One region of the Massilia sp. METH4 genome, then DNA from elsewhere that is predicted to be linked to it. Evidence: predicted binding sites of a transcription regulator. Region 1 holds the regulator's gene; each other region holds the start of a gene.
What was found. Region 1 encodes sigma-54, which starts transcription at its own class of promoters, with help from an activator protein. Its sites were predicted from a motif close to TGGCANGNAANCTGCTTT; they were not measured.

Region 1 (9,543 bases):
CCACGATCACGTGCTGTTGCGTGGCCATGGTGCGGGCCGCCAGCTGCGTGAGGTTCAGCGACTGCATCATCCATTCGTTGCTGGCGAATTTCAGCACCAGCTTGTCCGAATGCTCGATCAGGAACGGGGCGGCCAGCATCGACAGCACCATCGACGCCAGTACCACCTGGATCACGAACGGGTCGACCAGCTCCATGCCGCCCACGACGTTGAGCAGCACGAAGCCGAACTCACCCGCCTGTGCCAGCGCCAGGCCGGTGCGCATCGATACGCCGTCCGAGGCGCCGAACAGCTTGGCCAGGCCGGCGATCAGCGCGAACTTCATCAGCACCGGGAAGACCAGCAGCGCCAGCACCAGCCACCAGTTTTCCAGCACCACGCGCACGTTCAGCAGCATGCCGATGGTGATGAAGAACAGGCCGAGCAGCACGTCGCGGAACGGCTTGATGTCTTCCTCGACCTGGTGCTTGTATTCCGTTTCTGAGATCAGCATCCCGGCCACGAAGGCACCCAGCGCCAGCGACAGGCCGGCGCGCTCGGTGAGCCAGGCCGCCGCCAGCGTCACCAGCAGCAGGTTCAGCATGAACAGTTCCTGCGAGCGGCGCTTGACCACCACGGTGAACCAGGCGCGCATCAGCTTCTGGCCGAACACCAGCAGCAGCACCAGCACCAGCACGGCCTTGACTGCGGCCCAGCCCAGCGTGACCAGCAGGTTGTCCGGGTTCTTCGCCAGCGCGGGGATCAGGATCAGCAGGGGTACCACGGCGATATCCTGGAACAGCAGGATGCCGATGATCTTGCGGCCGTGTTCCGATTCCAGCTCCAGCCGCTCCGTGAGCATCTTGACCACGATCGCCGTCGAGGACATCGCCAGCGCGCCGCCCAGCGCGAACGCCGCCTGCCAGGAGATGTTGATCCACGGCGGCAGCGCGCTGGCGACCAGCCAGCCGAAAGCCATCGTGGCGACGATCGTGAGCACCACCTGGGCCATGCCCAGGCCGAACACGTCGCTGCGCATCGACCTCAATTTCGGCAGCGAGAATTCGAGGCCGATCGAAAACATCAGGAACACCACGCCGAATTCGGCCAGTGCGTGGGTGGCATGGCTTTCTTCGGCGAGCCCCAGCGCGTGCGGGCCGATCAGGATGCCCACGGCCAGGTAGCCGAGCATGGGCGGCAGGTGCAGCATGCGGAAGGCGACGACGCCCAGCACCGCGCTGCCCAGCAGGAGCAGGGTCAGTTCAAGGGGGGAGAACACGGGAGTGTCCCTGGGAAGCCGATGGAATCGAGTGGATGCTGCGCGGTTGCGGAGTTTGTAACATCTGGCAAGTTTTTTGCTTTCCCAATTCGGCTATACTTTCGGCATGAGTGTAACCCATGAAAAAACAATGCTGAAAGCTTTTGATGCAACAACCGCAAGCCGCGCGCTGAAGCTGGCGCGCGAGACCCTGCAAATCGAGGCGGACGCGCTGACCGCCCTGCATGACCGCCTGGCCACGGACGAAAGCGTTGGCAAGGCCGTGTCGCTGCTGCTGAACTGCAAGGGCCGCGTTGTCGTGTCCGGCATCGGCAAGTCCGGCCATATTGGCCGCAAGATCGCCGCCACGCTGGCATCGACCGGCACCCCGGCGCTGTTCGTGCACCCGGCCGAAGCGGCGCACGGCGACCTGGGCATGGTGACCCCGGAGGACGCTTTCATCGCGATCTCGTATTCCGGCGAGAGCACCGAGCTGATGGCGATCCTGCCCGTGGTCAAGCGCATGGGTGGCGTGGTGATCTCCATGACGGGCAAGCCCGAATCGAGCCTGGCGAAGCTGGCGGACGTGCACCTGGACGTGTCGGTGGCCAAGGAGGCGTGCCCGATGAACCTGGCGCCCACCGCATCGACCACGGTTACGCTGGCGCTGGGCGACGCGATCGCCGTCGCGCTCCTGGACCTGCGCGGTTTCAAGGAAGAGGATTTCGCCCGCTCGCACCCCGGCGGCGCGCTGGGCCGCCGCCTGCTGACGCATGTGCGCGACATCATGCGCCAGGGCGACGCGATCCCGGCCGTCACGGCCGACACGCGGCTGCCGGACGCGCTGATGCAGATCACGCAAAAAGGCATGGGCATGACGGCCGTGGTCGATGCACAATACCGGCCGGTGGGCGTGTTCACCGACGGCGACCTGCGCCGCATGATCGACAAGGTGCAGGACTTTTCGAAAGTCGTGATCGGCGACGTGATGCATGCCAATCCCCGCACCATCGGGCCGGACAAGCTGGCCGTCGATGCGGTGGCCGTGATGGAAGAGTACCGCATCAACCAGATGCTGGTGGTGGATGAAGACGGCAAGCTGGTCGGCGCGCTGCACATCCATGACCTGACGCGCGCAAAGGTGATCTGACATGAGTATTCAATATGACGCGGCCGTCGTCGAACGGGCCGCGAAGGTCAGGCTGTTCATTTTCGACGTCGACGGCGTGCTGACCGACGGCGGCCTGCACTACGGCGCCGAAGGCGAGGCGTTCAAGACGTTCAACGTGCAGGACGGCCTGGGCATCAAGCTGTTGCAGGAAGCGGGCATCCTCACCGGCATCATCAGCGCGCGCCGTTCGCCGCAGGTGACGGCGCGCGCCAAGGACCTGGCGATCGAATTCGTGCACCAGGGCGGGCATGACAAGCTCACGCCGTTCAAGGCGCTGCTGGCCCAGCTGAACCTTTCCGAGGAGCAGGTGGGGTTCATCGGCGACGACGTGGTCGATCTACCCATCCTGTCGCGCGTCGGTTTCGCCGTGGCGGTGCCGAACGCGCGCCCGGAAGTGCTCACGCGCGTGCATCACGTGACGGAAAACCGTGGCGGCCATGGCGCCGTGCGCGAAGTGTGCGAATTCGTGATGCGTGCGCAAGGCAGTTACGAGCGCGTGATGGCCCAGTTCCTGGGCTGACGTTTCAAGGAGAAGCCATGCGCAACCAGCGAACCGCCCACCGCTACCGGCTGTCGATCGGCATGATGCTCGCGCTGTTCGGCGCGCTGGGCTCGTTCTGGCTCGTCCAGATGATGGATCGGGCCGGCGGAGAAATGGAGGCGGGCATCAAGGTCGACGAGCCGGATTACATCGTGGAGCGCTTCTCGTTCGTGCGCATGACGAAGACCGGCCAGCCCAGCTACATCATTTCAGGCGACAAGCTGACGCACCGGCCGTCCGACGATTCGTCGGAGGTCGAGAAGCCGGTGGTGCGCAGCCTGTCGGGCGACAAGCCGCCGATGGACATCCGCGCCGAGCGTGCCCGCGTTGACCAGGACAATGCGCGCGTGACGTTGACGAAGAACGTGAACATCCACCGCGCCGCCGCGCCGAACGCACGGGACATGACGCTGACGACGGAAAAGCTGACGATTTATCCCGACGAGGACCGCATGGAAACGGACCAGCCGGTGCGGATGCAGAGCGGCGGCGCCACCGCCACCGGCGTGGGCATGCAGGCCAACAATGCCACCCGCCAGTTGCAGCTGGGGCGCGGCACGATCGTGTATCCACCCCGGGCGCGGCAATAGACAAATAGGAATCGAAGATGAAGAAACTCATACTGTCGGCGTTACTGCTGCTGGGAGCGGCGGGGTTCGCGGCGGCCGAGAAGGCCGACTCGTACAAGCCCACGGAAATCAACTACGGCCGCCTGGACGCGGACGACGTCAAGCAGGTGTACACCTTCACCGGCGACGTGACGCTCACCCGCGGCACGCTGCGCATGAAGGCCGACAAGGCGGTGGTGACCTACACGCCGGACGGCTACCAGCTGGCCACCCTGACCGGCGGCGGCAAGAAGGTGACCTTCCGCCAGAAGCGCGACGGCGAGGGCGACCAGTGGATGGAAGGCGAGGCCGACCGCATCGAATACGATGAAAAGGGCGAGCTGGTGAAGATGTATTCGAAGGCGAAAATCCGCCGCCTCGAAGGCAGCAAGCCGAGCGACGAGGTCGAGGGCGAATTCATCTCCTACGACAGCCGCCGCGAATTCTTCAGCGTGCGCAATACCAGCACGGGTAACGACAAGCCGGGCGCGGGCCGCGGCACGATGGTGATCCAGCCGAAACGCACGGCGCCGCCGCCGGCCGGCACCACCCAACCGCCGGCCGCGCCGGCAGCGGGGGACTGATGGACGGAGCGCAACAGAATTGCAGCACGCTGATCGTGCGTGGCTTGCAAAAGAGCTATGGCAAGCGGCAGGTGGTGCACGACGTGTCTTTGCAGCTGGCGTGCGGCGAAGTGGTGGGCCTGCTGGGTCCGAACGGCGCGGGCAAGACCACGTCGTTCTACATGATCGTGGGCCTCGTCGCCTCGGACGCCGGCACCATCGACCTCGACGGTACCGACATCTCGACGCTGCCGATCCACAAGCGCGCCACGCTCGGCCTGTCCTACCTGCCGCAGGAAGCCTCCGTGTTCCGCAAGCTGACGGTGGAGGACAATATCCGTGCCGTGCTGGAGATCCAGAAGGTCAATGGCAAGGCCTTGCCGAAGGCCGACATCGATGCGCGGCTGAACGCGCTGCTGGCCGACCTGCAGATCGAGAAGCTGCGCGAGAACACGGCGCTGTCGCTGTCCGGCGGCGAGCGGCGCCGCGTGGAAATCGCCCGCGCGCTGGCCACCAACCCGCGTTTCGTGCTGCTCGACGAGCCGTTCGCCGGCGTGGACCCGATCGCGGTGATCGAAATCCAGCGCATCGTGCGCTTCCTGAAGGAGCGTGGCATCGGCGTATTGATCACGGATCACAACGTGCGCGAAACGCTGGGCATCTGCGACCGGGCGTATATCATCAATCAGGGCAGCGTACTGGCTTCCGGCCGGCCGGACGACATCATTGCCGACGAATCCGTGCGCCGCGTTTATCTGGGTGAACATTTCCGCATGTGATCCACCATTTCCAGCCCTTGAACGCAGCCCTTGAACGTTATTGATCAGCCATGAAACAGTCTTTGCAACTGCGCACTTCCCAGCATCTCGCGCTGACGCCGCAACTGCAGCAGTCGATCCGGCTGCTGCAATTGTCCACGCTGGAGCTGCACCAGGAACTGGAACAGCTGCTGACCGATAACCCCCTGCTCGAGCGGCTCGACGATCCGCTCGACCGCTCGGTGCGCCTGCTGGCCGATGGCGCGATCAATACCTCGCAGGGCGGCACCGAGGCGCCGCCGGAGGGCGGCCCGGCGCACGACGCGCCGGCCGCGCCGGAACCGGAGGCGTATGACGGCGGCGATGGCGAAGGGCTGGCCACCGGCGACCTCGACTGGGGCAGCGCCGGCAGCGGCAAGGGCCCGGACGACGACGATGCCCGCCCGCAGCTGGAAGCGAGCCACCGCAGCCTGCGCGAGCACCTGATGGAGCAGATGCGCGTCACGGTCCTCGAATCCCGCGATCGCGCCCTGGTGGAACTGATCATCGACGCGCTGGACGACAACGGCTATCTCGAAGAGAGCCTGGAAGAGATCCATGAACGCTTGCCGGAAGAGCTGGAAATCGAGATCGACGAGTTGCGCACGGCCCTGAAACTGCTGCAGAGCTTCGACCCGCCCGGCATCGGCGCCCGCAACGCCTCCGAATGCCTGGCGCTGCAGATCCGGCGCATGCCGAACGTGCCGCTGGTGACCCGCCGCATGGCGCTGTGCATCGTCGAAAAACACCTGCAATGGTTCGCCCAGCGCGACTTCAACAAGCTCAAGAAGGCGCTCGATTGCGATGACGAAGACTTGCGAGAGGCGCAGGCCGTGATTCGCCAATGCAATCCGCATCCGGGCGCCGCCTTCGCACCCGACGTGTCAGACTATGTGGTACCGGACGTGGTGGTGAAGAAAGGACGCAACGGCTGGGTCGTCACACTGAACAACGACGTGATGCCGCGCCTGCGTGTCAATGCGCTGTATGCCAGCCTGCTCAAGCAGGGCAAGGGCGAATCGCAGATGAGCGCCCAGTTGCAGGAAGCCAAGTGGCTCATCAAGAACATGCGCCAGCGCTTCGACACCATCCTCCGCGTGGCCCAGGCCATCGTCGAGCGGCAGAAGAACTTTTTCTCGCATGGCGCTGTGGCAATGAGGCCCCTTGTGTTGCGCGAGATTGCTGATACACTGGGCCTGCACGAGAGCACTATCTCTCGGGTAACAACTCAAAAATACATGCTGACCCCTCACGGCATGTTTGAGTTGAAGTACTTTTTTGGCAGCCATGTCGCAACCGAAGCTGGTGGGGAAGCTTCCTCGACTGCGATCAGGGCGCTGATTGTGCAATTCACAGGAGCCGAAGACCCGAAGAACCCTTTATCCGACAGTAAGATTGCGGACATGCTGGGTGAACAAGGCATGGTGATTGCACGGCGCACCGTCGCCAAGTATCGCGAAGCATTGAAAATCCCTCCAGTCAGCCTCCGCAAGTCTTTGTAGTCACTCTTTGCTTTTCATGCAGTGCATGGGTTCCTCTGCGCCGCCGTCTTGATTGGTGGAGACCGCACGAACCTGTAAATATTTCTTTAGGAGTGTGTGTATGAATCTGACTATCAGTGGACACCATATCGACGTTACCCCTGCCATTCGCGAGTATGTGCAGAACAAGCTGGAACGCGTTAGACGCCATTTCGATCAGCTGATCGATGTAAGTGTGATCCTGAGTGTAGATAATCTCACCGAGAAAGAAAAAAGGCAGAAGGCGGAAATCAATCTGCGCATGTCGGGCAAAACGGTATTCGTCGAAAGCGTCGCGCAAGACTTGTATGCGGCCATCGACACGCTGATCGACAAGCTGGACCGCCAGGTCATGAAGCACAAGGATAAAGTGCAGAACCACAATCACGAAACCATCAAGCACCTGAGCGAGAGCGAGATCCCCGCGTCGCCCGCATAACGACGGGCGCAGGTCTGCTGCAACAAAAGGGCGCGCGATGCGCCCTTTGTTATGTCAGCACTGAAGGATTTATGCCACACCCTTCGCATCCATGGCTAGAATGAGGCCAATAACGACAACGATGCGAGACACCATGACCGACCACGTCCATACGAAGGTGCGCAACGGCACCGGCTTCATCACACTCGACCGTCCCAAGGCATTGAACTCGCTGTCGCTCGACATGATCCGGACGATCACGGGCACGCTGCTGTCCTGGCGCGACGACGATGACATTGCCGCCGTCGTCATCCGCAGCACTACCGAGAAGGCCTTGTGCGCGGGCGGCGATATCCGCTTCTTCCATGCCGCCGGCAGCGCCACGCCGCAGGGCGGCAGTGCCCAGATCGAGGATTTCTTCACCGAGGAATATGCGCTGAACTATGTCGTGCACTGCTTCCCCAAACCGTATGTCGCCGTGATGGATGGCGTGGTGATGGGCGGCGGCATGGGCATTGCGCAGGGCGGCCCGCAATGCGGCGTGCGCGTGGTGACGGACCGCACGCGCCTGGCGATGCCCGAGGTAAACATCGGCCTGTTCCCCGACGTGGGCGGCAGCTACTTCCTGTCGCGCGCGCCCGGCAAGCTCGGCATTTACCTGGCGTTGACCGCCGTCACGATCGGCGCGGCCGATGCGCTGTATTGCAAGCTGGCGGACCATTACGTGCCCGCGCCCGAGCTGCCACTGCTGGCCGACCTGGTCGGTTCCACGGCCGGCGCCGGCCTGCGCGAGGCGGTCGCCATGTTCGCCCGCCCGCTGCGCGAGGAAGCGGGCCCGTCGGAATTGCAGGCGCACCGCGCACTGATCGACGACCATTTCTCGCAGCATTCCGTGCTGGACATCGTCGCCTCGCTGCGCCGCGACGATCACCCGTTCGCGCAGAAGACACTGGCCGCGATGGAACGCCGCTCGCCGCTGATGATGCGCGTCACGCTCGAGATGATCCGGCGCGGCGCCACGATGGGCATTGCCGACTGCCTGCGCATGGAACGCAACCTGGTGCGACGCACCTTCGAGCACGGCGAGGTGATCGAAGGCGCGCGCGCGCTCGTCATCGATAAGGACCATGCGCCGCGCTGGAATCCACCCACGCTGGAAGCGGTGACGGACGAGATGGTGGCGCGCTTCTTTGAGCCGGCCTGGCCTTCGTGGGCCCATCCGTTGCGGCACCTGTGAGGCCGTCTTGGACCGCCGCGCATTCCTGACATGGACCGCCGCTGCGCTGGCGCTGCCGGCTCGCGCCGACGAGGCCGCCGAGCCGGTGCTGCTGGTAGACCACCACCAGCACCTGTTCAGCCCGGCAATGGCGCGGCTGCTCGACACGGGCGCGGGCGGACCGCCCGCGATCGCGGGGAAGGACGTGATCGCGCTGCTCGACACCGCCGGCATCCGGCGCGCCGCGCTGCTGTCCGTGGCCTATGTGTGGGGCAGCCCGGCGCGCAAGATCGACGACGAGTACACCAAGGTGCGCGCCGAGAACGACTTCAACGGCGCGCAGGCGGCGCTGTACCCGGACCGGCTGCGCGCGTTCTGCAGCTTCAATCCGCTGAAGAATTACGCGCTGGAAGAACTGGAACGGTGCGCGGCGCTGCCCGACCTGAAGCATGGCATCAAACTACACTTCGGCAATTCAGACGTGCAGCTGGACGTGCCCGAGCATGTGGCGCGCCTGCGGCAGGTGTTCGCCGCGGCCAATGCGAAGAAGATGGCGATCGTCGTGCACATGCGCGCGTCGGTGTCGAAGCGGCGCCCGTACGGCGCCGCGCAGGCACGCATCTTCCTGGATGAGCTGCTACCCGCCGCGCCGGACGTGACGGTACAGGTGGCCCACCTCGCCGGCACCGGCCCCGGCTATGACGATCCACCGTCCGACGAGGCGGTGGGGGTACTGGCCGAAGCCGTGGCCGCGCATGATGCGCGTACGAAACGGTTGTGGTTCGACGTGGCCACCATGGCCAATCCTGAGATCACGCCGCCGCAGCGGGAAAAGCTGGCCCGGCGCATCCGCCAGATCGGTGCGGACCGGGTGCTGTTCGGCTCTGACGCGGCGGCCGGCAAGAACCTGCGGCCGCGCGAGAGCTGGGCCGCCTTCCGGCAGCTGCCGTTGACGGAGGCGGAGTTCAAGCGAATTGCGGGGAATGTGGCGCCGTACATGAGGTAGCGGCTTGAGGGTGAACGCTGCGGCGAGGGGACCACTTGGTGTCAGGCACCTTTTTCTTCCAGAAAAAGGTGCCTGACACCGGTTTTCCTACGCCAACTAACTTTGTTCCCTATGCCTTAGCACCACCCGCTCCGTCGGATTGAAATGCCGCGCCAGCCGCTCCGCCATGTAGACGGAGCGATGCTGCCCGCCCGTGCACCCGATGGCTACCGTCAGGTAACTGCGATTGTCGCTCTTGAATGCGGGCAGCCATTTCTCGATGAATGCGCGGATGTCGGCGAACATTTCCTCGGCACTCGGCTGGGCGTCGAGGAAGGCGATCACGGGGGCGTCCCGGCCGTTCAAGGGACGCAGGGCCAGGTCGTAGTAGGGATTCGGGATCGCGCGCACGTCGAAGACGAAGTCGGCATCCTGCGGCACGCCCACCTTGAACGCGAACGATTCGAAGAACAGCGTCAGCGGGGCG
Region 2 (9,543 bases), 390 kb from region 1:
CAAAGGAAACTTATCAGCGTGACTGCCTGTCAAGCACGATGTCACCGTAACCGCAAGACAACATGTGGCTACGAGTTGCAAAAATTAAATTTAGTTTTGTTAACAGGTTTCGATTTCGCCGGTATATGATCTTTGGTGGCGGCGCATCGACGCAGCGCTCGACAGTGCTTTTGACAGGGATGACCTATGCATTACAGCATGAGAAACAAGCGGATGGCCGCGGCCCTCGCGTTGGTCTTCGCGGCCATCACCGGGTGCTCCAAGGACGAGTCGCCCGAACAGTTGATCGCCCAGGCAAAACAGTATGAGAGCAAGGGCGACAGCAAGGCGGCGATCATCCAGCTGAAGAACGCCCTGCAGGCGGCGCCCGACGATGCCGCCGCCCGCTTCGCCCTGGGGCGCCTGTACCTGAAGACCGGCGACGCCGTCTCCGCGGAGAAGGAATTGCAGCGAGCCATCAAGCTCGGCAGCAACCGGACGGAAGCGTTGCCGCTGCTGGCCAAAGCACTGCTGTTGCAGAACAAGCCGCAAGCCGTATTGGATGAGATCGCTTCCTTGCCGCCTACCGCATCGCTGCTGAGCCTGCGCGGGGACGCCTTGCTCGCGCTGCAGAAGGTGGACGACTCGCGCCAGGCGTTCGAAAGCGCGCTGAAACTGGAGCCGAACAACAGCGAGGCGCTGAGGGGGCTCGCGCGCCACGCCATGTTGAAGAACGACGCTGCCGAGGTGGTGCGTTTGGCGGACCAGGCGGTAGCGCACCATCCGGCCGATGTCGACACGCTGTTGTTCCGTGCCGATCTCGACAAGGCGATGGGGCAACTCGACGCGGCCCGGGCGGTGTACGACAAGGCCTTGAAGGTCGCGCCGGACACCGCGGCAGCCTATCTGCAAAAAGCCTACATCGACATCGGCCAGCGCAAGTACGACGATGCCCGCGCCGACCTCGCGGCATTGAAGAAGCTGGCGCCACAGAACATCCTTGCCTACCATGCGCAGGCACAGCTCGCGTTTGCGGAAGGAAAGTACAAGCAGGCACTGGACAGCGTCCAGGTCGTACTGAAGGTCGCGCCCGAGCACCTTCCCAGCCAATTGCTGGCCGGCGCAACCCACTTCGCCCTGGGCTCGCTCCCGCAGGCCGAACAGCACCTGAAAAAGTATGTCGAGTCGGATCCGCGCAATGTGCAGGCGCGCAAGATGCTAGCCTCGGTCTACCTCGGCTCCAGCCAGCCGCGCGAAGCGCTCGCGCAACTGGCGCCATTCCTCGACACCTCGACCGATCCCGCCCTGATCAACATCGGTGGCCGCGCCTACCTGAACCTGAAGCAATACGACAAGGCCACCGCGACCTATCGTCGTGCCATCGAGCTGCAGCCCACGCACGCCCAGTCCCATATCGGCCTGGGCCTGGCCAGGATGAGCATGGGGGATGCCGACGGCGCAGTGGCCGCCATGCGCAAGGGTGTGGAACTGAGCCCGCCGACGGCGATCGATGCCGGCATCGTGCTGGCCACCACGCACCTGCGCCTGAAGCAGAATGACGCGGCCGTGGCGGTGCTCGACCAGATGCTCAAGCGTGCGCCGGACAACGCCGTGCTGCTCAATCTCGCCGGCGGTGCACAGTTGGGCAAGGGCGACCGCGCGGCGGCCCGCGCGGCATTCCAGAAATCGCTGCAGGCGCAGCCCTCGTTCTTCACCGCCGCGGATAACCTGGCGCGGATGGAGCTGGCGGACAAGAAACTGGAACCGGCGCGCCAGCACTACCAGGCCTTCCTCGACAAGAATCCCGGCAGTGCGCAGGCAATGCTCGCCCTGGCCGACATCGCGATCATCGACAAGAAGCCGGCGGACGCGATCAAGTGGCTCGAACAGGCCCATGCGGCAAGCCCGAAAGTGGCGGGACCGGGCCTTCGGCTGACACAGCAATACCTGGCCGCCGGCGAAAAGCGCAAGGCCCTGGCACTAATCTCCGCGATGCAGGTTGAAAGCCCGGACGATCCGCAGTTGCTCGACATGCTCGGCCGCGTCCAGGCGGCAAACGACAACAAGGCGGCGGCGCTGGAAGCCTACGGGCGCCTCGCGGCCCTGCAACCGCGCACGACGGGCATGACCGCCCGCCTGGCGGCTGCCTACGAGGAACTGGGCGAGCGCGGCCTGGCGGCCGAGATCCTGCGCAAGGCGAGCGCCGAGCGCCCGGACGATGTCTCGCTGGTCCTGGCCCGCGCCGCCGTGGAAACCCGCCGCGGCAATTACGACCAGGCGGTCATGTTCGCCCGTGATGCGCAGGGACGCATGCCCAACCGCATCCCCGCACTGATCGTGGAGGCGGAAATCCGCGAAGCCCAGCGCAAGCCCGAGCTCGCCATCCCGGTCTATCAGCGCGCCCTGGACCTGGACAAGAAGTCTTCCCCCCTGCGGCTCAAGCTGGCCAATGCATACGTGCACGCGGGTGATCCCGAAGAAGCGTTGAAGCTGGTCCAGCGCTGGCGCGCGGAAAGTCCGAAGGACAGGGCGATCGCCGTGTACCTCGGCGAACGGTACTTCGCACACAAGAAGTACCAGGCCGCGATCGACACCTTCACGGGCTTGCTGAAGGAAGTGCCGGACAATGGCATAATCCTCAACAATCTGGCGCTGGCCTACGCGGCCGTGAACGACCCGCGCGCCGTGGAAACGGCGGAGCGGGCCCTGAAGGCACTGCCGCAAAGCGGCGCCGTGATGGATACGCTCGGCTGGATGCTGGTCGAGCAAGGCAACCTCGGCCGGGGCTTGCCCCTGTTGAAACAGGCCATCGCCGCCGAGCCCAACGCGGCCGACATCCGCTATCACCTGGCGGCCGCGCTTGCAAAGAACAACGACAAGGCATCGGCCCGCAAGGAACTGGAAACCCTGCTGTCCCGCAAGGACGATGTGGCGCAGGCCGAGCAGGCGCGCGCCCTGCTGAAACAGCTGTGATCCGCGGCCGGCTGCCGGCGGTCGCGCTCAGGGACTGTAGCGGCCGGGCGCAATGACGCCGTTCGGGTCGAGCGCCCGCTTGATGGCGCCCACCACCTGCCAGTACGGATCGGCCGGGTCGACCACGTCCTTCATCATGTCGGCGCGGGCACGATAAACCTCGAGCCGGTTGGCGCGCAGATGCGCATGCAGCGCATCGGCCTTCGCCCGCGCGGCGGCGGCCTCGGCGGGATTGCTCCGGTCGAACAATAGATTGATGACGGCCACCAGGGACGTGGCCGTTTCGATATTGATCGTCATGTACAGCTCGAATGGCCGTGCCACGTCTTCGAGTTCGCGCACGATTCTCGCGACGAGCCCGCCATCCATCGGCAACGCGGGGTTGATGAAGATCAGTCCGCAGTTCGTCCGGTCCAGCTGCGTGGCCGGCAGGTCGCTGTGGCCAAACCGCCACAACAGGTTGTCGATCGCGGCATCGGTGGGCTGGCCGAGGGCCAGCACGTGCAGGGGCCGGATCGCGGCAATGGCCGCGGCGTTGGCCCGCGCACCGCGCAGGAAGCGCAGCGCATGCATGACCCGGTAGCCGCCCGCCAGCTTTTCTTCCGTCAGTACCCGCACGGTCGCGATCGCGCCGACGCGGGCGCGCACCTCGGCCAGATTCGCGCGCACCTGCGCCTCCGAGCCGGTGATGGCACCCAGGCTCGTCCATTCGCCTTTCGCGATCAGCGCCAGGGCTTGCCTTGCTTCCTCCGCGGCCGCCTCGGGCGTGCGCCCGCATTGTTCTTCGAGATAGGTGGAAATGCCGTACATCAGCGATGCATAGCTGCGCTGGCGATTGGCGATGTGCGTGACCGACTCCATCACCCCTTCCCGCTTCAGCTCGGCGAGCCGGTCGATGAACTGGCCCAGCTGCGCGCCATCGCGCAATCCCAGCGAGACGGCCACGGCCTTGGGCCGCTTGGGCACCAGGCGGAAGCAGGCGCTCGTCACGATGCCGCAGTTTCCCTGGAAAAACAGACCATCGAGGATGGGGCCCAGGCCATAAGGATGGCTGTGCGCCAGTGGCGACGCTTCGCCGAGCCGGCGAAAACCGGTCTGTATCAGTTCGCCGCTGCCGGTGACGACCTCCAAGCCGAACAAGTCTTCCTTGCGCGGGCCGAAATAGCCGACGCCACGGTCCAGCGCATTGCCGATGATGCTGGTTTCCCTGGCCGAGCCCGTAACGTTGAAGGACAGGTCCGGGTGGTGACGCTGCAGCCACGCATGCAGGGCCTGCTGGGTCACGCCCGGCTCGATCACGGCGACCGGATGGCTGCGCGAAATCTCGGCGGCATTGCGGATCGACGTCATCCTGCCCAGGTCGAGCTGGATATCGGTCGCCCGGGCGGGCGACGCCCCGCCGTAGCCGAAGTTGAGCCCCGTCGAGACCGGGTTGATCGTCCAGCCGGCGCGGTTGGCGAGCCGCACGATGCGTTGCACCTGCGCGGTGGTGCGCGGTCGCAACACCCGTCCGCCCGCTTGGGCCAGCCCGGTCACATTTGTTGTATCGGCGGTCTGTCTTGGCATGGCACGTACAAAGGAAAAAGCCCGGGCATGCCCGGGCTTGTCGAGGGAAAGCCCCGGTAATTATTGCAGACGTTTGCGGCGGACGGTCACACCCATGGCCAGCAGGCCCAGGCCGACCAGCAGCAGCGATTCCGGTTCCGGCACGGCGTTCAGCTGGATGGCCGAGTTGGATGCCTGCGAGATGACCAGGCTGTAGGTATTGCCACCGATAACGGTGAACGCGTCGGAGGTGATCGTACCTTCGAAGTCGTGGACGGCGTTCTGGGAGGCGTTTTCGGCCAGCAGACCGCGGTTCAGTTCGTCCGGCGTCCATTGCAGCAAGGTCGTGCCGGTGGTCGTGTTGCGCAGGGTCAGGCTGAAGGTGATGCCGGCCGAGGCCAGGGTATCGTAGCCCGCCGGCAGCAGCGGGTCGACGAACACGCGCACGAAGGCGTCGTAGTCCAGTGCAAAGGCCAGGCTGGCCGTCGCGCCGGCGGTGAAGTTGGTCACGACCGACACGCCGTTCAAAATCGTCGCGTTCGCGCCGCCGATGGCATCGGCAAAGTCCGCCGACGTATCGCCGCGGGTCAAGCCGCTCGCGCCGCCCACCAGTGCATTGCCCTGGATGTTCATGTCGCCCAGCGCGTAGTTGCCCTGGTTCGTCAGGAAGTTGGTCCCGGCATTGTTCTCGGCGCCGCCCGGATAGATGGTATTGATGTTCCCGCACGACGGGCCGGCGCAACGATAGGCAACGTCCACCGCAGCAGGGGTACCATCGGTACGGATGTCCGTGATACTGCCCGCACCGGCACCGGTGCCGACGACACCGTTGTAGTTCGAATCGGCGGTACCGGTCCGCGAGTCACTCGTGATCTGGATCGAGGGCGCGATCGGGCTTGGGTTGCCGGTCACCGGATCAACCACCAGCAACTGGGAAATGGACAGGTCGGCCATGCCCGCCACGCCTGCGAAGGCTGGGGTGACGCCGGCGACGGTCAGGGCGACTGCGGCGAGCAGCGTTTTAATCTTCATGATATCTCCTGGAAATAAGCGGTTGGTCTTGCCTGGACGATAATAAGCATGGACCGTGCCAGTTTCTGATAGTGAAGAAAATCAACCACTTACAGCCAAGGCTTGTCTTGGCGCAAATTGACTGTAAAGTTTTCCGACAGAGCGACCAAGGCCTGAATTGAGAGGAAGTGATCTGGACTAAGCAAGCCGCAAAAAGCAGCATACCCACGCTCGGGGTCCGGCGCGTGCGGAAGAAAGTGCGGAAATCCGGCGACAGATCCAAGGACGTCGCCTTGTGATGTATAGCTGGTCACCGCCGATGGACATACTGACGGCCAATAGGGGAACGGTCGATGAGCAGTCGATGAGCAGTCGATGAGCAGTCGATGAGCAGTCGATGAGCAGTCGATGAGCAGTTGAAGAACTGCGGGGGGACAAGCAATGCAGGTGGTGCGGCTGGCTGGGATCGAACCAGCGACCCTTGGCTTCGGAGGCCAATACTCTATCCACTGAGCTACAGCCGCACGGAGAACCGAAGGATACCGGCTTTCGCGCCCGGCGTCTATCCGAAAGCACAAGTATTTTGCTCTCGGGGATCGAGCCGCTTTCCCGGAATGGCCGAATGCGCCGCATGTTCCCGCACGGCCGGGTTTGTTTCCCGACCCATCATTTAAGGACTATAATCGGCCAGTTTCTCGGCGAGAAGTCTGCCATACCCAAGTACCCTGATGTTGACAACATTAACGCTGGCCCACCAGCCTCTTGTACTAAGGAAATCATGAGCGACGCACACCACGAGCATCAATCCTTCATCCGGACCCCGAAGCAACTCGCTGCAGCGGTCATCGCATTCTTCGTCGTCACCATTTTCGGCATCATCCTGCTGGTCCAGTTCGTCACTCAGCAAAAACTCGCCGGCGCCGGTTCCGACGCCATGTCGCCGGAAGCCATCGCCGCCCGCCTGAAGCCGGTCGCCGACGAAGGCTTTACCTTCAAGGATGCCAACGCGCCGAAGGTGCTGCAGACCGCCGAGGCCGTGTACACGTCCACTTGCCAGGCCTGCCATGGCGCCGGGATCGCCGGTGCGCCGAAGACGGGCGATGCCGGCCAGTGGGCCGCGCGCATCGCGCAGGGCTACGACACGGTCGTGAAGCACGCCATCGAAGGCTTGCGGGCCATGCCGGCCAAGGGCGGCAATCCCGAGCTCGACGATGTGGAAGTCGCACGCGCCGTCGTGTACATGGCCAACCAGTCCGGCGCCAAGTTCAAGGAACCGGAAGCACCGGCGGCAGCCGCGGCACCGGCAGGCGCCGCACCCGCAGCCGATGCGCCGGCCGCCGCAGAAGCGGCGCAACCGCCGAAGGGTTGATCGGCGACGCGCACGCAGCACCAAACGAAAAGGCCGCCCAACCGGGCGGCCTTTTCGTTCATGCGACCACCTTACCAGATGATCACGCGCTCCTTCGGCGGCAGGTACATCTTGTCGCCCTGCTTCACCTTGAAGGCCTCGTAGAAGCCCGGCTGGTTGCGCATGGTGCCGTTGGCGCGGAACTGGCCCGGGGCGTGCGGGTCGGTCTTGATCTGCACGATCTGCGCCGGTTCGCGCATCTTCATGCGCCACACCTGCGCCCAGCCCATGTAGAAGCGCTGGTCGCCCGTCAGGCCGTCGATCACCGGTGCCTTCTTGCCCTTCAGCGACAGCTTGTAGGCCTTGTAGGCCACGGCCAGGCCGGAGTTGTCGCCGATGTTCTCGCCGAGCGTCAGCTCGCCGTTCACGTTATAGCCGGGCAGCGGGCTGTAGGCGCCGTATTGCGCCACCAGCTGGCTCGTCTTGGCCTTGAAGTTCTTGTGGTCGGCCGGGCTCCACCAGTCGCGCAGGTTGCCGTCGCCATCGTACTGGGCGCCCTGGTCGTCGAAGCCGTGGCTGATCTCGTGGCCGATCACGCCGCCGATCGCGCCGTAGTTCACGGCATCGTCGGCTTTCGGATCGAAGAACGGCGGCTGCAGTATCGAGGCCGGGAACACGATCTCGTTCATTTCCGGGTTGTAGTAGGCGTTCACCGTCTGCGGCGTCATCAGCCACTCGTCGCGGTCGATCGGCTTGCCCAGCTTGTTCAACTCCTTGTTGTAGTTGAACTCGTTCCCGCGCATCACGTTACCCAGCAGGTCGTCGCGCTTCACCGTCAGCGCGGAGTAATCGCGCCACTTGTTCGGGTAGCCGATCTTGGTCGTGAACTTGGCCAGCTTGGCCTGCGCTTCCTTCTTGGTCGCCGGCGTCATCCAGTCCAGCGTATTGATGCTCTGCTTGAACGCCGTCAGGAGGTTCTTCACCAGCACTTCCATGCGTGCCTTGTATTCGGCCGGGAAATGCTGCTGCACGTAGACCTTGCCGATCGCCTCGCCCAACGCGGCTTCGGTGGAACTCACGGCGCGCTTCCAGCGCGGCCGGTTCTCGGTCGCGCCGGACAGCGTGGTGCCGTAGAAGGCGAAGTTCTCGTCGACGAAGGCCTTCGACAGGTAGGGCGCCGCGTCATGCACGAGCTGCCACTGCGCATACGCTTTGACCGTCTCCAGCGGGGTGTTCGCCAGCACCTTGTCCAGCGCCTGCAGGTAGGTCGGCTGGCTGACGATCACATACGAAACCTTGCCCTGCACGCCGGTCGCTGCCAGGTAGGCCTGCCAGTCGAAGCCCGGCATCAGTTCGCCGACCTTGGCGATGTCGTACTTGTTGTACGCCTTCACCGGGTCGCGCAATTCCACCTTGCTCCACTGGATATTGGCGATCTCGGTCTCGAAGGCCACGATGGCCTTGGCATTGGCGGCGGCATTCGCATCGCCGGCCAGGGTCAGCATCTTCGCCACGTGGACTTCGTACTTGGCCAGCGCATCGGCCAGCTTGGCATCGTCCTTCTTCAGGTAATAATCGCGGTCGGGCAAACCCAGGCCATCCTGGAAGAAGTCGACCACGTACTTGGTCGAATCCTTGTTGTCCTGGTGGATCGTCAGGTTGATCGGCGCCGTTACGCCGAAGCGGTTGAAGTGCGCGAACAGTTGCGGCAGCGCCTTCTTGTCTGCAATGGCGGCAATCTTGCTCAACTCGCCCTTGATCGGCGTGGCGCCCAGTTGCTCGACGCGGGCTTCATCCATGAAGCTGGCGTAAAAGTCGCCGATGCGCTGCTGGTCGGCATCCTTGGCGCCGGCCGCGGCATCCTCGATGATCTTGCGCAGCTGCGGCTGGGTATCCTCGTGCAGCTTGTGGAACGAGCCCCAGCTCGCTTTGTCGGCCGGGATCTCGGTGGTGGCCAGCCACTTGCCGTTGGTATGGACGAAGAAATCGTCCTGGGCGCGCACGGATGGGTCGATGTATTCGATGGCGATGCCCGATGCCGCCTTGCCGGCCGGGGCCTGGTCGGCCGCGTTTGCGAAGCCGCACACGCCGGCCAGGAGGCTCAGCGTCAATGCACTTAACAGGTGTCGTTTCAAGGTATTTCCCTCTTGTAGAAGACGATGTATTGTCCGGACGGATGCCGGTCGATCGACAATACCATACCGGTTTGCCATGAATGCAAAAAGACCACGGGCATGTGGTCTTTTTGCGGAGTACAGCGTGGACTTACCGGATGCTCATTACCAGATGCTCGTTACCAGATGATCACACGCTCTTCCGGCTTCAGATACAGCTTGTCGCCTTCCTTCACGCCGAACGCCTCGTAGAAGCCAGGCTGGTTGACCACGGTGCCGTTGGCCCGGAAGCGGCCCGGCGAATGCGGGTCGGTCTTCACCTGCACGATCTGCTGCGCCTCGCGCATCTTCGAACGCCAGACCTGGCCGAAGCCCATGTAGAAGCGCTGCTCGCCGGTCAGGCCGTCGATCACCGGCGCGCTCTGGCCGTTCAGCGACAGCTTGTAGGCCTTGTAGGCGATCGCCAGGCCCGAGTTGTCGGCGATATTCTCGCCCAGGGTCAGCTTGCCGTTCACGTTGTAGCCGGGCAGCGGGCTGTAGCCATCGTACTGCGCCACCAGCCGGTCGGTCTTG
Region 3 (9,543 bases), 3.4 Mb from region 1:
GCACGCAACCGGCCCCGCATCGACGCCATCCTGCGCGAGTACGGCGTGCCGCTGGTGGATGAACAGGGCCGGCTTGCCGGTACGGGCCCGGCGCGGTGATGCGCGCCGGGCAGCGGGCTACGGAGGCGGGCGATGGACATGCTGAAAGTCTTCGCATTCGACCATGGCGGGACCGGGCGCGCCAGTGGTGCGCGGCCGCCGGCCGCCCGGCGCCAGGACGATGCGCTGATGCTGCGCGCGCTATGCGCCGACCTGCGCCTGCTGCCCGGAGTGGAATTGCTCACCCTCGACGGGGCCGTGGCGGGTGAGACACGCCAGCCGTTCCATATTCGCTTCGGCGCCTGCGTGCATGCCGCCGACGCCGTGTGGCCGCTGGCGCCGGTGGGCGGCGGCACGCTCGAATGGCTGTCGCGCGAAGTCCTGCGCCACGGTCGCATCCTGCTGGGCAGCGCCCCGGATGCCGTGCAGGTCGCCGCGAGCAAGACGAAGACCTGCGCCGCCCTGGCGCGTGCCGCGCTGCCCACCGTCGCCACGTTCGGCGCCGGGGATGTCTTGCCTGCCGGCCCCGGCGCCTGGGTGGTGAAGCCCGACGATGGCGCCGGCAGCCATGGCACCCGGCTGTTCCAGGACAGCGCGGCGGCACAAGCCTGGGCCGCCGCGCAGCATGGTTCGGGCCTCGTGCTGCAGCCGTTCGTCGCCGGCCGCGTCGGCAGCCTCTCGCTGCTGTGCCGCGACGGCAGGGCGCGCCTGCTGGCCTGCAACGAGCAGCGCATGGCCGTGGAAGACAACCGGTTCCGATGCCTCGGCGCGACCGTCAACGGGCTGGCCGACCTGGCGCAGCGGCTGGAACCGCTGGGCCAGGCCGTGGCCGCCGCGCTGCCGGGCCTGTGGGGGTATGCCGCCGTGGATTTCATCCTTGCCGCCGAGGGGCCCGTGCTGCTGGGCGTACATCCGCGGCTGACGATTTCCTATGCAGGCCTGCGCACGTCGACGGGAGTGAACCCGGCCGAAGCGGTGCTGGCGCTGTTGCAGGGCGCCTTGCCCGGCGCGCCGGCGCCGCGCACCCCGGCCAGGGTGGACGTGGCGGCGTTCGGGCCCAGGTAGCCGGGGAATTATCTTGTCATCGCCATCCCGGCGGTGACTTCACCAAGGAGGTAAGACAATGATCCAGGACTGGAATGCCTATCGCAGCGCGCTCGTGGGGCGCGTGGGAGATCTCGCAAAGCTGAGCCCCGACGCGATCCGCGGCTGGCAAACGCTCGACGGCGCCGCCGCCACCACCGGCAAGCTCGAACCGAAGACCCATGAACTGATCGCGCTGGCGGTCGCGGTGACCACCCGCTGCGACGGCTGCATTACCGTGCATGCGAAGGCCGCGCTCGAAGCCGGCGCCACGCGCGAGGAAATCGCCGAGGCGCTGAGCGTGGCGATCGCGATGAATGCCGGCGCCGCGGTCGTGTACTCGGCCCGGGTGCTGGACGCCGTAGACGGGCTGTAGCGGCCGGGCCTTCCAACTTGCCCAAAGAGGCTCAGGAACAGGTTCGTGGACTGGTTGCCGCGAGGTAGACCAGTCAGGCGCTGTGGCACTGTCCGCTGGCCCGGCATGGCCCTACCTTCGAAAGCGTTTGGCCACTGCCCCCGCCAGTTTTTTTGTCAACGCTACCAGCTCACCGAACTCGTCGTCACCTCTCTGCTGCCTAGCTCCAAGAAATGTCGAGTAATCTTTGAACAGGCCGCGCAAACTCGCGATTGGCAATATCAGGCCTTGCGCCGTGGCGATGGCGCATTTGACGGGGGCATCGTCTCCAGTGCCGACGGCATTGTTCAGGACTTGGATGTACGCACATATCTCGACAAAGGAAGCGCCTTGGTCGCTGGTCGTCCACACTGCACGCAATGAGGTGCCCACGCGGGAGAAAGGAAAAGCGTCCTGAAAGTAAGTCTTGTGTTGCTCTACTGCATTCTTCGCCGCGTTCTTCGCTGCGGATTTTTTCTTCTCCAAACAGTCCCGGTCCGCCTCATATTCCGCCAACCTTGCCTTATAGCCGGGGGCGGATGAATCCAGCTCATTGACGAGCTTGGTCAACTCTCCGTCCTTGGTCACCAACCCCTGCCATTCGTTGCAAAACTGAACATGCTTGACGATATCGTAGTAAGGCAGGGATTCCATCGTTAGAGTGCGAGCTTGCGCCTGCTCGGCGCGATCCATGTTCGCATACAAGAATCGGTGGCAGCGTCGCGACAGGGTCAAGAAACTCTGATGTTCGGTATTGGCATAATCGAATTCTTCGATGAAGGCCCACATCGGTTTAGTTCTGTCCTTGATAGCCGCCCCTAAGTCACGCTTGAACTCGAACAGAAAAAACCGGTCCTCATGGGATGTCAGCGCATCCCCCGTCCGGGTTTCGGCAATGTCGTCGAATTTGAGCAAGGGTGGGGGAAGCGACATCGCAGGGCTGGCGCTTCCTGCCTGCTTTTGCCTTTCCTGCAGCAGCTGCCATTGCATGTCGCGTACCGCAATGATGAGCGTATCTTCCCACGGGGAATAAGGACTTTTCTGTGGTTCCTGCGAGGTCATAGCGGTATCGGCAAAGATGATTGGAAGGACAAGTGCAGGAGGACGAGACGGCCCGGCTGCGCTTGTGCACCATGCGGGACGGCGCCTTGCCGCTATGCTAAACCGGCAGTCAGCGCACCACCACGCCCCACGGCAGCTTGCCGACGGTGATATCGCGCAGCTTCTCGTTGCGCGCCGTGTCGATCACGGACACGGTGCCCGAGCGGCCGTTGGCCACGTACAGCTTGGCGCCGTCCGGCGTCAGCGCCATGTTCCACGGGCGCTGGCCGACCGGCACGGTCGCCACGACCGTATTGGTCTTCGTGTCGATGACCGACACGCTGGCCGCGCCGCCATTGGACACGTAGACCCGGCTGCCGTCCGGGTGCACGGCCACGCCGTTGGCGCGCAATCCCGCCGGGATGCGCGCGACGGTGGCGTGCCTGGCCGTGTCGATGACGAAGACTTCGTTGGCATTCTCGGCCGCGACATAGGCGCGGCTGCCGTCGGGCAGGAAGCCGATGCCGCGCGGCCGGGCGCCCACTTTTACCTGGGCGACCTGCTTGCGCGCGGCCATGTCGATGATGTCCACCGCGTCGCCGTTCTCGGCGCTCACGAAGAGCTGCCTGCCGTCCGGACTGAACACGGCATGTTCGGGATTCTCGCCCTTTACCGGAATGGCAAAGGCGCGCTGCTTGCTGCGCGTGTCGACGACGACGATCTCGTGATTTTCCTCGACGGCCGCGACCACCCAGCGGCCGTCCGGCGACAGGGCCACCCCTTCGGGCGACTTGCCCAGCGCCACCGAGCCGGCCGGCGCGCGGCGTTCCAGGTCGACGATCCGCAGGCTGCTGTCCGGCTGGTCGCTGACGTACAGCCAGCGCGCATCGCCGCTGACGGCCAGTCCGCGCGGCTTGCCGCCGCCAGGCATCTCGGCAACCACTTGGTCAGTGGCCGTATCGATCACGGAAATGGTGCCCGACCCTTCGTTGGGGACGTAGGCGAACGGCGCGGCTTCGGCCACCAGGGCCGAGGTGAGGAGAACGGCGGCGATGGCGGACAGCAGGAGACGGCGTTGCAGCGGCGTCATAACGTTCCTTTCAGTGAAGTCGGATAGCGCTCACACGGCGGACGTTCAATTGCCCGCCCGGGCGGGATGGCGGATATGCAGGCGCTGCACCTTGCGGTACAGCGTGTTGCGGCTCATGCCCAGCTGGCGCGCCACGGTCGAGATGTTCCAGTGATGGCGTTCGAGTTCGCGCAGCAGCGCGTCGCGCTCGGCGTTTTCGAGCGGATTGAGCGCTTCGTCCTGCGGCGCTTCCGCCGCTTCGCCGTCGTCGGCCACCGCTTCTTCCGCCGCGGGGATGCCCGTGCAGTATTCGGGCGGCAGGTCGTGCACCGTCAGGTGGTCCGATTCGCGCAGCGCGATCATGGCGCGCAGCAGGTGCCGCAATTGGCGCAGGTTGCCCGGCCAGCGCTGGCGCTCCAGCGCCGCCAGCAGCGTCTCGTCCAGCGACAGCGGCGCCTCGTCCTCGCTTTCCTCGGCCACGATGTGGCGGATGAGGGCGCGCACGTCGCCCCGTTCGCGCAGTGGCGGCAGGCGCAGCGTGATTCCCTGCAGGCGGTAGAACAGGTCTTCGCGGAACGTGCCGTCGGCGATCTTCTGTTGCAGGTCGCAGTGCGTGGCGCTCGTCACGTGGATGTCGAGCGCCACGGGCGTGCCGCCGCCGAGCGGCACGATGGTGCGCTCTTCCAGCACGCGCAGCAGCCGCGCCTGCAGGGGAAAGGGCATGTCGCCGATCTCGTCGAGGAACAGCGTGCCGCCGTTTGCCTGCACCAGCTTGCCGTGCTGGCCTTCCTTGCTGGCGCCCGTGAAGGCGCCGGCCCGGTAGCCGAACAGCTCGCTCTCGATCAGGGTTTCCGGGATCGCCGCGCAGTTGATCGCCACGAAGGGCTTGCCGGCGCGGCTGCCCGAGCGGTGCAGGGCACGCGCGAACACTTCCTTGCCGGTGCCGGTCTCGCCCAGCAGCATGATCGCCACATTGCGTTCGACGACGCGGCTGGCGATGCTGACGTTGCGGGCCATCGCCGGGTCGCCGAAGTGCACGCTGTCCAGCAACGTGCCTGCCAGGGGCGCGGCGGCATCGCGCACCACCGGTAGCGCGGCGCGCACCGGCGGCAGCATCACGCCGAAGAAGCGCGCGCCGTGGCGGATGCCGAAGATCGGCACGGCGTGGAAGGCCTTGCGCAGCGTGCTGTCCACCAGGCCGGGGAAGGTGCTGTTGAAGAGTTCCGTGATGTCGCGCCCAGTGATCTCGGCCGGGCTCGTGAAGCCCAGCTGGTACAGCGCGCAGCGCGTGGCCGCCAGCACCTTGCCGGTCGGGTCCAGCGCGATCGCGCCTTCGCTCAGCGTGCCGATGAATTCCGGGCGGTTGTGGAAGCGCAGGATGTAGTCGTGCCGGAACCGGTCGAGGAAGACGCGGTTCTCGATCATCTGCACGGACATCGTCACCAGCGCCAGGGTGTGCTGCTGGGCCAGGCGCGATTCGCCGGAAGCGTCGAGCGCGGCCACGATATTGCCCTCGTGGTCGAAGATCGGCGCGCCGGCGCAGCTCAGGCCCACGTGCCGCACCAGGTAGTGCTCGTCCTGGTGCACGCTGACGGGGCGCCGCTCCACCAGGCAGGTGCCGATGCCGTTGGTGCCCTGCGCCCGCTCGCTCCACACGGCGCCGGGCATCAGGCCCGAGCGCGATGCGGCGTGCGTGAAGCCGGGGTCGCCGAAATAATCGAGCAGCACGCCGTCGGCATCGGTGAGCACGATGGCGTAGCCCGAGCCGGCCAGTTGCTGGTACAGGTTGGCCATCTCGACCTTGGCGACGGCCTGCACGCCGGCCACGGCTTCGCGGCGCGCGGCCAGGTCGGCGACCACGTCGGGCTCCTCGCGGCGGCCGGGGTCGAGCTGGTAGTCATGCAGGCAGCGGACCCATGAGCGGGTAATGGGGTTGCCCGTCTCGGCCGCTTCGGCGGGATCGTGGTTGCGCACGATCGAACGTACGCGCCTCGCATGGGCGAAGGCATGGTCGATGCATTGGCCACTGAGTTGACTACCAAGTGATCCATTGAGCTGACCACCGAGCTGGTCGCCAGCATGGACGACGGCAAAATCGGACATTCTGTCTCCTCCGCCGCTGGTGGTGGCCTGGCCGGCCATCCTGCCGCGGCTTATCGTGAACACGCGGTGCATGTTGTTCCAGATAGTACGCTGCTGAACAACACAATTGGTAAAAAAATATGGGGTGCGGCAAGCATGCGACATTTTTCGGTGCGATTGCCACGGAAGCGGCACAGCGGCCACGCGCGGCTGTACCGGGAGTTGAACATCAACTGTCGGTTGCGTCCTTGCACGCCACGGGGGCGGCCCTGGCACGGTCCATGCAGTTTGCCTCCGGTGCAATGACCGTCATTGCCGGCGCCGGCCAAATGCAGCCACCTGCGGCCGCGCCCGGCCACACAACAAGGAGACCGACATGTACCTGTATGAGAGTGTCACCCACCGCGGCGCGCGCCGCTGGTTGCCGTGCCTGGCACTGGCCGCCCTGCCGCTGATCGCGCAAGCCGCTTCCGATGTCGAACAGCTGACCAAGGACCCGAAGAACTGGGCCATGCAGGCCGGTAACCTGGCGAACCACCGCTACAGCGAACTGAAACAGATCAACGCCGGCAATGCCAACCAGCTGACCGTGGCATGGACCTTCTCGACCGGCGTGCTGCGCGGCCACGAGGGCGGGCCGCTCGTCATCGGCGACACCCTGTACGTGCACAGCCCGTTCCCGAACAAGGTCTACGCGCTGTCGCTGGAAGACCAGAGCATCAAGTGGAAGTACGAGCCCAAGCAGGACCCGGCCGTGATTCCCGTGATGTGCTGCGACGTCGTCAACCGCGGCGTGGCCTATGCGAACGGCAAGATCTTCCTGCAGCAGGCCGACACCACGCTGGTGGCGCTCGACGCGAAGACGGGCCAGGAAATCTGGAAGGTCAAGACGGGCGACCCGAAGAAGGGCGAGACGACGACCAATACGCCGCACGTGTTCAAGGACAAGGTGCTGACGGGCGTCTCCGGCGGCGAATTCGGCGTGCGCGGCCGTATCACCGCCTACGACCTCGAGACCGGCAAGGAAGTGTGGAAGGCCTACAGCACCGGCCCGGACAATGAAATGCTGATCGATCCGGCGAAGACGATGGCGTGGGCCGACGGCAAGATGCGCCCGGTCGGCAAGGACTCGTCGCTCAAGAGCTGGAAGGGCGACCAGTGGAAGCTGGGCGGCGGCACCACGTGGGGCTGGTACAGCTACGATCCGGAACTGAACCTCGTGTACTACGGCACCGGCAACCCGAGCACGTGGAACCCCAGCCAGCGCCCCGGCGACAACAAATGGTCGATGACGATCTTCGCGCGCGACCTCGACACGGGCGTGGCGAAGTGGGCGTTCCAGATGACGCCGCACGACGAATGGGACTACGACGGCGTGAACGAGATGATCCTGGCCGACATCAAGGTGAAGGGCAAGATGCGCAAGGCCCTCGTGCACCTGGACCGCAATGGCTTCGGCTACACGATGGATCGCGTGACCGGCGAGCTGCTGCTGGCCGAGAAATTCGACCCGGCCGTCAACTGGGCCACCCACGTGGACATGAAGACGGGGCGACCGCAAGTGGTGGCGAAATACAGCACCAGCAAGAACGGCGAGGACTTCAACACGAAGGGCGTGTGCCCGGCCGCGCTGGGCTCGAAGGACCAGCAGCCGGCCACCTATTCGCCCAAGACGGGCCTGTTCTATGTGCCCACCAACCACGTGTGCATGGATTATGAACCGTTCAAGGTCGAGTACACGGCCGGCCAGCCGTATGTCGGCGCGACGCTGGAAATGTATCCGGCGCCGAACAGCCATGGCGGCCTGGGCAACTTCATCGCCTGGGATGCCGGCACGGGCAAGATCGTCTGGTCGATCCCGGAAAAATTCTCGGTGTGGAGCGGCGCCCTGGCGACCGCGGGCGACGTGGTGTTCTACGGCACGCTGGAGGGTTACCTGAAGGCCATCGACCACAACGGCAAGGAACTCTGGAAGTTCAAGACCCCGTCCGGCATCATCGGCAACATCAACACGTGGGAAAACAAGGGCCGGCAGTACGTGGGCGTGTTGTCGGGCATCGGCGGCTGGGCCGGCATCGGCCTGGCGGCCGGGCTGACGAAGAGCACGGACGGCCTGGGCGCGGCCGGCGGCTACAAGGACCTGGCCAAGTACACGGAGCTGGGCGGCGTGCTGACGGTGTTCGCCTTGCCCAACACGGCACCGCCGGCCGGCGAGCGGACGGCCGCGGCGGACAAGTAGCGGGGAGCCGGGCGGGGCCGGGCAGGGCCGGGCAGCAGCGCGCCGCCCGGCATTCACGCCTTCTTGCCCTTGGCCCTGTTCTCGGCGGCGAACAGCTCGATCTTCTTCGTCGGCCCCGACACGATCAGCAGGTCGGCGGGCAGGATGCGCGTCTCGGGGCGCGCGTGCTGGAAGTCTTCGTTGGCGCGCTTGACGCCGACGATCGTGACGCCGAAGCGGGTGCGCACATGGGATTCGGCCAGCGTGAGGTGGTGCGTCTCGGCGGGCGCGTGGATCTTGGCGATCGCGAAGCCATCCTCGAACTCGATGAAGTCCATCATGCGGCCCGTGATCAGGTGCGCCACGCGCTCGCCCATGTCCGCCTCGGGATAGACCACGTGGTGCGCGCCGATCCGGGTGGCGATCTGGCCGTGCTCGGGCGTCAGGGCCTTCACCCAGATATCCTTGATGCCCAGTTCCGTCAGCACCATCAGGGTCATCAGGCTGGCGGCGAGATCGGACCCGATCGCCACGATGGCATGCGAAAAATCGGCGACACCCAGTTGCAGCATCACGTTCTCGTTCGTCGAATCGGCCTGCACCGCATGCGTAAGGCGGTCGCCCCACAGCTGCACCAGGTCTTCCTTCTTGTCCACGCCCATCACGTCGTGGCCCAGGTGCATCAGCGACTGCGCCACGGCGCCGCCGAAGCGCCCCAGGCCGATGACGATGACGCTGTCGCTGGCCGAAAACGCGAACTGCTCGGTGAAAATCCTACCCCACAATTGGATGCTCCTCAGGATAACGGTAAGGCATGCGCCGCTCGCCGATGATCAGCGAGGTCGCAAGCGTGATGGTGCCGACCCGCCCGAAGAACATCAGGAGGGCCAGCACGAATTGCCCGGCCGGCGGCAGGTCGTCCGTGATGCCGGTGGACAGGCCGGCGCTGCCGAAGGCGGCGATGACTTCGAAGATCACCTGGTCGGTCGGGAAGTGCGACACGCGCAGCAGCGCCACGGTGCCGATCGCCACGATGGCGCTGCCGACGACCAGCACGGTGATGGCCTGCCGCTGGGCGGAAATGCCGACGCGGCGGCCGAATGCCTCGGTGTCGGCATGGCCGCGCGCCTCGGCCAGCACGAGCAGCACGAGGATCATCACCGTGCCCACCTTCACGCCGCCGGCAGTGCCGGCGCTGCCCGCGCCGATGAACATCAGCAGGTAGTGCAGGGCCCAGGTTTCCGGCGCGAGCGCGGCGATGTCGACGGTATTGAACCCGACGGTGCGCGACGCCACCGACATGAACAGGCCGTTCAGCAGCTTGTCCGCCACCGTCATCGGGCCGAAGGTTTTCGCGTTGTCCCACTCCAGCGCCAGGATGGCAAGGCAGCCGCCGACGACGAGGGCCAGCGAGCCGATGAGCGTGAGCTTGGTGTGCAGCGACCAATGGCGCGGATCGCGGCAGCGGTGGCGCAGGTCGTTGATGACGGGGAAGCCGATGCCGCCGACCAACGCCGCGACCATGGCCGGCAGCAGGATCAGTGCATCGCCGGCAAAGCGCATGAAACTGTCGGGGTGGATCGAGAAGCCGGCATTGTTGAACGCCGACACCGCGTG

Region 2: the regulator sigma-54 is predicted to act here: its motif matches at 5,573-5,590, upstream of V6Z91_RS08840 (EDSAP-1 family PEP-CTERM protein).
Region 3: the regulator sigma-54 is predicted to act here: its motif matches at 5,979-5,996, upstream of V6Z91_RS25605 (methanol/ethanol family PQQ-dependent dehydrogenase).

The regions. Positions count from the first base shown of each region.
Region 1 is NZ_CP146614.1:2,359,697-2,369,239, forward strand. It holds gene V6Z91_RS10450 (monovalent cation:proton antiporter-2 (CPA2) family protein) at 1-1,258, opposite strand, end outside; gene V6Z91_RS10455 (KpsF/GutQ family sugar-phosphate isomerase) at 1,365-2,387, shown strand; gene V6Z91_RS10460 (HAD family hydrolase) at 2,389-2,928, shown strand; gene lptC (LPS export ABC transporter periplasmic protein LptC) at 2,946-3,539, shown strand; gene lptA (lipopolysaccharide transport periplasmic protein LptA) at 3,557-4,141, shown strand; gene lptB (LPS export ABC transporter ATP-binding protein) at 4,141-4,899, shown strand; gene V6Z91_RS10480 (RNA polymerase factor sigma-54) at 4,950-6,419, shown strand; gene raiA (ribosome-associated translation inhibitor RaiA) at 6,520-6,876, shown strand; gene V6Z91_RS10490 (enoyl-CoA hydratase/isomerase family protein) at 7,010-8,092, shown strand; gene V6Z91_RS10495 (amidohydrolase family protein) at 8,100-9,077, shown strand; gene rapZ (RNase adapter RapZ) at 9,174-9,543, opposite strand, start outside.
Region 2 is NZ_CP146614.1:1,966,729-1,976,271, reverse strand. It holds gene V6Z91_RS08855 (hypothetical protein) at 1-129, shown strand, start outside; gene prsT (XrtA/PEP-CTERM system TPR-repeat protein PrsT) at 199-2,952, shown strand; gene V6Z91_RS08845 (FAD-binding oxidoreductase) at 2,980-4,455, opposite strand; gene V6Z91_RS08840 (EDSAP-1 family PEP-CTERM protein) at 4,579-5,529, opposite strand; tRNA gene V6Z91_RS08835 (tRNA-Arg) at 5,957-6,032, opposite strand; gene V6Z91_RS08830 (c-type cytochrome) at 6,287-6,877, shown strand; gene V6Z91_RS08825 (M13-type metalloendopeptidase) at 6,949-8,991, opposite strand; gene V6Z91_RS08820 (M13-type metalloendopeptidase) at 9,150-9,543, opposite strand, start outside.
Region 3 is NZ_CP146614.1:5,845,388-5,854,930, reverse strand. It holds gene V6Z91_RS25635 (quinoprotein dehydrogenase-associated putative ABC transporter substrate-binding protein) at 1-99, shown strand, start outside; gene V6Z91_RS25630 (ATP-grasp domain-containing protein) at 139-1,104, shown strand; gene V6Z91_RS25625 (carboxymuconolactone decarboxylase family protein) at 1,163-1,498, shown strand; gene V6Z91_RS25620 (hypothetical protein) at 1,610-2,578, opposite strand; gene V6Z91_RS25615 (beta-propeller fold lactonase family protein) at 2,688-3,647, opposite strand; gene V6Z91_RS25610 (sigma-54-dependent Fis family transcriptional regulator) at 3,693-5,729, opposite strand; gene V6Z91_RS25605 (methanol/ethanol family PQQ-dependent dehydrogenase) at 6,085-7,947, shown strand; gene V6Z91_RS25600 (TrkA family potassium uptake protein) at 8,001-8,711, opposite strand; gene V6Z91_RS25595 (potassium transporter TrkG) at 8,701-9,543, opposite strand, start outside.